2 regions of the Paenibacillus anseongensis genome follow, and region 2 is predicted to be linked to the other one. Evidence: riboswitches for the same ligand, from Rfam matches in the RefSeq annotation. Region 2 holds a riboswitch; the other holds the start of a gene.
The links. Region 2 has a riboswitch for cyclic di-AMP ahead of GON05_RS33165 (HAD family hydrolase). Riboswitches for the same ligand answer to the same signal wherever they lie in the genome.
Positions count from the first base shown of each region.

Region 1: linked by a shared signal. The riboswitch ahead of GON05_RS14125 (CAP domain-containing protein) and the one ahead of GON05_RS33165 (HAD family hydrolase) in region 2 are both predicted to bind cyclic di-AMP.

Region 1 covers NZ_WSEM01000012.1:360,355-364,780, forward strand. Annotated here, with positions in the region: gene GON05_RS14110 (Ger(x)C family spore germination protein) at 1-362, shown strand, start outside; gene GON05_RS14115 (hypothetical protein) at 359-586, shown strand; gene GON05_RS14120 (GerAB/ArcD/ProY family transporter) at 602-1,678, shown strand; gene GON05_RS14125 (CAP domain-containing protein) at 1,743-2,435, opposite strand; cyclic di-AMP (ydaO/yuaA leader) riboswitch at 2,443-2,578, opposite strand; gene GON05_RS14130 (alpha/beta-type small acid-soluble spore protein) at 2,758-2,991, shown strand; gene GON05_RS14135 (ATP-dependent DNA ligase) at 3,045-3,890, opposite strand; gene GON05_RS14140 (hypothetical protein) at 4,073-4,249, shown strand; gene GON05_RS14145 (extracellular solute-binding protein) at 4,326-4,426, opposite strand, start outside.
Region 2 covers NZ_WSEM01000034.1:474,721-479,146, forward strand. Annotated here, with positions in the region: gene GON05_RS33155 (hypothetical protein) at 1-1,053, shown strand, start outside; gene GON05_RS33160 (Ger(x)C family spore germination protein) at 1,050-2,135, shown strand; gene GON05_RS33165 (HAD family hydrolase) at 2,162-2,572, opposite strand; cyclic di-AMP (ydaO/yuaA leader) riboswitch at 2,636-2,798, opposite strand; gene GON05_RS33170 (DUF2179 domain-containing protein) at 2,805-3,320, opposite strand; gene thpD (ectoine hydroxylase) at 3,375-4,280, opposite strand; gene GON05_RS33180 (ectoine synthase) at 4,304-4,426, opposite strand, start outside.

The sequences.
Region 1 (4,426 bases), on a different contig from region 2:
ACGTCTGGATTCATACGGAAGATGATGCCCTGCAAAATACTACTTCACTTGATCTCGCCTCCGATCAGCAAGCTGTTAAACGCGTGGAAGCCGCTATGAATGATGACATTGAAGAGCGTGTCGCAGTTGCTTTGCGAAAGGTTCAGCAAGGTTTCAAAGCCGACATTTTTGATTTCGCTGGGGAATTCCACCGAGCGTACCCTAAGGAATGGCGTCAAAACCAAAAACTTTGGAACGAGATCTTCCCGAACGTCGAAGTTACTGTACAATCGGATGCCAGAATGCTGCGTCCTGGGCTTTCCAGCATCAAGTCTTCTCGATCCCAAGAGGAAAATGATAAGGAAGAGGAGTATATCCAATGACATCCAAAGACATTCCCCTATGCATGGCCGCGTGCTTGATCATCACATTCTTTCAGTGGTTTCGCTTGAAAAACAGACCGACCAAAGACAAAGCGGCTTATCTCTCTATTTTAGCCTTATGCTGGATGCTAGCGATCGTTTTAGTCATGAATCCGAGTATGCCGGGTCCGACGCAGCTGGTAAATTACATTTTCTACCCTCTCGGTAAACTCTTAGATCATTAAAGGAGCCTCACGGACATGCAGATTGGCGGGAAACAATTATTCTGGATGATATTGACCATGCAGCTGGGAATGACCATTTTACTGACCATAAATCCATCTATCCAAACTGCGAAGCAAGACGCTTGGCTTTCAACCGTTTGCGCAACCGGAATAGGTGCAGGGATCGCTTATGTTTGCTCACGATTGAGTATCTATCATCCAAGGCAAACCATCGTAGAGTTTTCAAAAAAATTATTTGGTCGATACATCGGCTATACGGTTATGGTGTTGTATTTCATCTACTGGTACAGCGTGCTTGCGATTATCATAAGGCAATACGCAGAGTTCATCGTTGCGACTATTCTTCCCAAAACGCCGATCCTTGTCCCGATGCTAGGCATGCTCCTCGTAGCGATCTATGTAACTTTCTCGGGCTTAGAAGTTATAGCGAGATGCTGCGAAATTTTAGGGCCTTTAACCTTGCTCGGGATTGCTATTCCTCTCTTGCTGAGCCTAAAAAATATACATATCAACAATATCCTTCCCTTCTATGTGGATACCGGTGCGATGACTATCCTAAAAGGTGCGCTGCCGACCTCAACATTTCTTGGAGATTGCATCCTTCTGTTCGTCATTATGGGCTTTCTTGCAAAGCCTCAAGATGGGATGAAACCGGCCATACTCGGGGTGGCTGCTGCAGGTCTCTTAACAAGCATTTCGACTTTCTTAATCCTTTCGGTATTTGGACACATCTCCGCTTCGGGCCAAACCTATCCTTACTTTAATCTGATCCGATATATTTCCTATTTCGACTTTTTTCAAAACCTCGATTCCTTTGTTATCGCCATCTGGATTATTAGTGTGTTCACTAAAGTTTCTCTCTACTTTTTTGTTTGCACATATGGAACAGCTCAAAGTTTCGGTCTTAAAAAATGGCGACGTATGATTTGGTTCGTAGCACCGGTTATCGCTCTGCTTACCTTGATTCCTCGGGACTTTATCGATAGTTCCGTGGTATTTCCACAAAAAATCGCGATTCCTTATTTATTGCCCATCCATGGGATCATTCTGCCACTCTTGATGTGGGGGATAGCGAAGTTGAAATATAAATAAAGCCCTTGCGAAATCCCACCTGGGAAATCACAAGGGCTGTTTGTTTGAAATTCGCTATAGAGCATTAGTTGCTGATGAATTCCTGCACCCATTCTCCGTTATAATAGGCGACCCCAATTTTCGTGTAATTAGGGTTCAAAATATTTTCACGGTGACCCGTACTGTTCATCCATGCTTCCATGACCGCCTCTGGTGTAGGTTGTCCTTTGGCAATGTTCTCACCTGCATAGGAATAAGGAATGCCATAAGTGTTCATCATATCAAAAGGCGACCCGTAAGTCGGCGACGTATGATCAAAATAGTCGTTGTTGTACATATCTTTGGCTTTATCCAACGCCATAGCTGTAAGGGCGTTATCACTGGTTAGCGCTTGAAGCCCAGCTTTTACCCGTTCCTGATTAACTAATGTAACGACTTGGCTGGCAAAAGCGGATTGCGTAGGTGTATCTGGTGTTGACGGAACTGCTGGTGTTGATGGAGTTGGCGCTGACGGGGCTGGTGTTTGAGAGCCGCCGCTTGTCCATGTGCTGCCAGGAAGGTTCAACGTCATCCCAGACCAAATCACGTTCGGGTTGGCAACCTGAGGGTTAGCCTGAATCAGCGAAGTGAGACTCACGCCATACTTCTGGGAGATCAACCACATGGTATCGTTGTCTGACACCGTGTACGTGGCGGATGCCGCCATAGCTGCGCTGGAACTCATAAGGACGCTCAGACCAATAGCACCGGTTACGACTAGCTGCTTATAACGTTTCAACATAGAAATCTCTCCTTTTTGCGGCCTGCGAGGTTAGCTGTCGGATTCGGGTCAAAGAGTAATCACCCGGTCGCTTACATAGCGACTTCACCCCAAAGAATGGGTCCCCCGTGCTTTCTAAGAAGCTTCGGCCTTCTAAGTTTTTGATCCATAATCGATCTTTCCGATTGTAACACGGGGTTTTTCCGAAAACATGCCGCAAAATTTTCCAACGCTTTATGAAAGCGCAATCATCGCGCTGCAAAAAAATTTTCCAGCACCATGAATAAAAAACCATAACTTCCACAAAATACTCATACACCAAATAAAGGAGTGAATCCAGATGGCTAGCAGTAGAAGCAATACATTACTTGTGCAACAAGCAAAATCAGCTCTTGAGCAAATGAAATATGAGGTCGCTCAGGAACTAGGTATTCAGATTCCTCAGGACGGGTATTACGGCTACATGGCTACTCGCGATACCGGCGCAATCGGCGGACACATTACGAGAAGATTGATTCAAATCGCTGAGCAACAGCTAAGCGGCAACAGCACAGGTAATTTTAGACGCATGTAATGAACAAAGAAAAGACTGCACCACCACTTCCTCCTTGGTGATCCAGTCTTTTTTTACATCACAAATTCCATGAAAACCGGCGAACGAAGCCTTCCGTTTCTCGTCCAGTTTTTCGTCTTGATTTTGGCCATTAGCCGCGGTTCCATATAAGCAAAATGATTGTCCTCTTTGTAGACTAATCGGTGCTTCACGCCATCCAGCGCCTTCTGATGTTGAGGCGTTACCCCGGTCTCAATCACCCCAACCGGAATCTTCAAACCATTTGCTGAATCAATGGACGCCAGCAAAGCAAAGTTATTTTTCCTGTAACCAGAAATATAGACATCTGCATAAGTCCAGTTAATCACTTTTTGCCATTGCCTGGAGCGTTTGTTGCTCTCGTACTTGAAATGTTCTTTTTTCGACTTCAAAATGATACCCTCAAGCCCATCCTGCCGGATTTTCTCAAAATAATCCACTGCTTTACCCTCGTAAACCTTCACCCTTTTGTACCTGTCATTCTCGATGAAAGCTTGCTCCAACAGCTCCTTGCGTTTAAGCAAGGGTAATTCAGTGACATCAATTCCCTTGTATTTTAAAATATCAAATGCAAAAAATACAACAGGTGATAAGTCTGTCGGGTTTAAAAATCTGGCTGACATCGCTTCATAGTCCGGTTTACCTTGATCATCCAAAATAACCAATTCACCGTCAAGGATCGTTCCCTCGTGAATCGGGCATTGGAACAACTCAGGAAATTTATGCGTTACCAATTGATTGTCTTTCGTATATACATAGAGTTTGTCTAAATTAGAAAGAATGCACCTGAAACCGTCTAACTTCAGTTCTGCCACATGATGTTTACTGTTATAAGGTCTATTATCTTTGGCGTCTTGCAAAAGCATAGGAGAAATGAACATATGATATCACCCTACGTTAGATAATACTGCACTGTGATTCATCTGCCTATAGGGACTTGAAGGAAATCGAGGCCTACCCGCTCCATTTTCGACAAAACAAGTGCAATCCCTCTCTACAAAGCGACAATCAAATTCGCAGATTCCGTTTATAATGGAGGTAGATGAATGGGAGGGATGTTCGCATGGACAAGCTATTTATCAAAAGACTGCATACGTTAAACCGTCGCGACGAACTTAGATCAATGCTGCTGCTGGAAGGGATCAAACTCACTCTCAAACGGAAAAAAGAACTCGGCTTATTTTATAGATTATTCAAAAAGACGAAGAAGAAACCCATTGTTGCTAAAGGATGGAATTGAACTGCCATACGCATAAGAGGCGTCCACGAAAGTAGAATTTCTCTACCTTCATGGGCGCCTCTGCTATTTTACAATCTTACTTGCCGCTCTTCGCGTATTGCGCGCTGAACTCCTCAATAACTTTATCGCCGCCGGCTTTTCTCCACTGCTCGATCGCTTGCTTCCAGCCTGCCTCAT
Region 2 (4,426 bases):
TTCGTTCCAACAATACTCATAAGAGATCGTTTTAATGGCGCAATTTCAGGTATGCTCTTAGCAATGGTGATTGGCTCCATCATTTCATTCGTGATAATGGCTTGTTTTGAAAGGTTTCCTGGACTAGGCTTTCCGGAAATATGCGATCTATACCTCCCAAGATGGTTTACCATTGTCAACACCTTGTTTGTAGGTTTATTTATCTGGCTTCCAGCCGGAATCATCGTTATATATGCCTATTCAGAGACAGCTCGAATGTTCTTTTATCCAGACGTAAATCCTTACATAAATTTATTTCTCATGGTTAGTGCTGCGTTATGGGCGAGTACCCGGTCAACCCGATCCGTCCAGTTTATACATGAAATCATGATGCTTATCATCTCTCCTTTCCTTCTATTATTTCTAGTTAAAGCTATGGTTAATGAAAACTTTAGTTGGGACGCAGTCCGATACGTTGCTGGATATGTAAACAAACCACCATCCTTCAAAACGATTGTTTCGGCCACATTTCTGTTTTCTGGTCATTTCAGCCTAGTTCTTTTTAATCGCTTGCATAGCGATGGATTTCACTTCCGAAATCGTTGGGTCGTTCCCCTATTCGGATGTTTCTTCTTATTGGTTACTTTTTTCGTGCCTATCGGATTTCACGGTACAGTTGGTGTTGGCGATTACGTTTACATTTGGAGTATGACGGCAGATTCCATGATTATGGAGTATGGATTCATTAATCGGGTTTTATTTGTCTTTTTACTGCTCTTCACTGGAATATCATTGCTCTTTGTTATGAACACTTGGCACACAGCCATCATGTTCATTAGATATACAATTAATCATTCAGTAGCTGTAGAAGAAGAGCCGGTACCCAAGATAAATATATGGTTAGGTTTAGGTGCTGGGATCTTGTCTTTCATTTTTATGCGCTTTGTAAACGTAGAAAGAAACCAGGTTATCTCTGAGATTTGGCTCATGGCCCGTTTTTTCACTGAAATGATATTCGTCTTTATGATGCTTTATTTTGTATGGAGAAAAAAGAAGGAGAACGCCTTTTCATGAGGATATTATTACTTGTCATTATGCTCTACCTTTGCTTTTGCCTTGGAGGTTGTAGCTTTAAGGACATTGATAAAAGATTCTTTGTAGTAGCTATGGGGGTGGATTGGACTGGAGATAAGGAAAATCCTTATTTGGTAACACTTCGCCTCGCGATACCAGCATCCAAGATTGGTGAAGGGCTAGCGGAGAGTCAAATCGAGCATTTGGAAGCCCCAAGTATAGCCGAAGCAGTTAGAAATATCAAAGCTCATGTCGATAAAGAGCTCGATTTCGGACATTGCCGGATGTTCTTATTCGGTAACAGCCTAGTAAAAGAGTCGATGGAAGAACCGCTCAATTGGCTTGCCAGAAGAAGAGACATTCAGCTGATAGCCTATATGGCATTAGCCGAACCGAGCGCAAACAAACTGCTAAAAGAGAATCCATCAACAGAAAGATTGGCGGGCAACTCCTTTTACTTAACCTTTGGCAAAGAAGGAACGGTTTCACCTTACACCGTGACTGCTCTTCTCTTCGATAATTTCCGTCGATTTAAAGAAAAGGGACTTGATCCTTACCTTCCCATCATTAGATTTGATGGGGATTCATATGTTGTCGAGAAGCTTTCTTTACTTGATAAAATGAAAGAAAAACTTGTCTTAGACCCGAAAGAAACAAAACTGTATAACATGAGTGCGAATGAGTTTAGCCGATCTGGTATTCCTATTAACTATAAAGGAAAGCGATTGGCCTTTTACGTGTCGAGGGTGTCGCGTCATGTTTCTATATCGAAAGATGACATTCCTATCGTCAGTCTTCATCTCAAAATAAACGGAATGATTGAACAAAGCCCAATTACGGTCATGGACGCCAATACTCTTCAGATCCAAAAAATGCTTGAAAAAAACGTAAACAGTACCACACAAGAATTGTTATATAAAATCCGCAATGCCAAGGTTGACCCCTACGGCTTTGGACTTCATTATCTGAGTCAATATTTCGGCAAAGAGGAAGACTGGGAACATTGGCAAAACGTCTACTCTCAAATCAAATTTGAAGTTAACTCTCAAATCATTATTGAAAGCACCGGACTTGTCCGTTAAAGAAGAGGTTAAGTCCGGGTGCATCTTTATGGAAGCAGCAGGAGCGATGCTTCTTGATTATTATTGATGTATGTAAAATGGTCAGCTCCTAGAGCTCTGTAAGTCACTCTTGCATTCCCACGTTTTGTTATCACATGTATGGACTTCGGATTCCAATCTTTACAAATTTGAATATATCGACAGCATAGATTAAAACTAACTTCAAATAAATATACTTTACTAATTCGTATCTCAGGCGGAGTCCAGCTGGTTACATCTTCGGTATTCACCATAATAATACGATCAACACCCATCGCTTCCAAGCGTTTTTTTCCGTAGTTGTTATTCGTAATCGCGTAATATTGAATTCCCTTCGTTCTTAGTAAGTTGATAAATTCCTTTCCCGCTCGGTTCGGTGCGGAAACCAAAACATATTCAGTGCAAGTTTGTTCAGACATATTCAATTTTTCTCCTCCTTATGGAAGGCAACGAAAGCAACTGCCTTACGCCGTTATTTTCGTAACCACACCAATAATACGCTTACGAAGTTAGCTGTCGGATTTGGACGTGAGAATCGCCCTACACGGTGGATTCCGTGATTCACCCCACTGTGCATAAAATAGCATGCAGCAGTTTACTATGGTTCCTCCGCTCCTGAATGTCAGGATTCAGCGTTATCAAGATGACAATTTATTTACGTGTAGCATTTAACCAGAAACCGCCATGCAGTTTTCTGGGCTCCACAGTGACAATGAATGCTTTATGATCAATAGCCAGGATGCAGTCATACAAAAACTTCTCATTTTTGCGACGTGCGAGAACTTCCAAAACCATTCTCTCACCATCTCTTCCCCAACCAACCCAAGAGGTAACACCAAACCCTTCTTTGCGAAGATAAGCCGCCATATAACGATGCAGCTCATCTGTAATAACTTTAACCGTAACATATCCTAGAGCCAGTTTTTCTTCGATCCATGATCCAGCAAGCACACCTAATCCATATCCGATTGCATAAACGATTAAACATGCAGGTTGGTTTACATATTTTAGAACGAGATTAAGACCTATCACATAGATAAGAATTTCTAGCATACTGATTGCAGCAGCCGTGTATTTTTCACCTTTGAGGGTCAAGATCATGCGAAGTGTAAAACAAGACACATAGACGATCTGAATCACAAGAATGCTGCATATGATCGTGAACACAACATCATCCTTTCGATTATAGGACCCGCCGAAAGGCGGGCCCCAACCTGATAATTACCGACTAGCGATGAAGTTTGGTCTAGGTTGTTTGCCGGAATAAGGCGCATTCAGCTTATTTAGTACACTATTGTAAACAATAAAAACATTGCTTCGCGGATCTGGGGTAATGTTGCTATTGGAGCCATGCATCAAATTACAATCGAACAATAGGATGGATCCAGCTTTTCCAGTTGGAGCAATGATCCCCCCTTGCCCCGCCAGGTATCTCAAACTATTCTGGTCAGGTACACCATATTCCTGACGGCGAAGCGATGTCTTGTAATTGTCATTAGGCGTTTCTCCTACACAGGAAACAAATGTACGATGCGAACCTGGTATTACCATAAGAGGACCATTATTTGGTGTGTTATCTTCTAGAGCAATAGAACAACTGAGCGCTCTCATCCGCGGCATCCCATCTTCCACATGCCAGGTTTCAAAATCCGAGTGCCAATAAAATTCTTTACCTGTAAAGCCTTGTTTGAAATTTATTCTAGATTGATGCACATAAGTATTACTACCCAAAATTTGCTGAACTATGGCCTCGATCTGCTTATTCTCAGCGATTTGTTTGAATGCTTCATCATCTCGGTGTACAGCAAAGATGGATCGAATTTCATCACTTCCAGGCTCTTTAATTACTTCTGGTTTTTCAAGAAGACGACTTTGATCCCAGAGTCTTGCTAACTCCTTTTTCCATACCTGCACCTGATTTTGATCAAAAAAGGACTCTAGAAACAAATAACCATTCTTATCATAAAAAGCTAGCTGCTCCTCATTGATTACGGACTGAGTGATCGTATGATCATAAACGACTGGGTCTTGCCTCTCCAAGAGATTTGGTTCCTCATAAATTCTTGACGGGTACGTATCTTGCATACTGGAATGATTTAATGCCACTTGTCCTTTGGATGTCATCATGGTCTTCTACCGCCTTTCGTGATTTAGCTTAATGGATATGCGCCTTGAGCATCATGCACTTCACGACCTGTAGTTGGTGGATTAAACACACATATCATCCGCATTTCAGTCTTCCCTCGCAGGAAGTGCTTCTCGTGACCATTTAA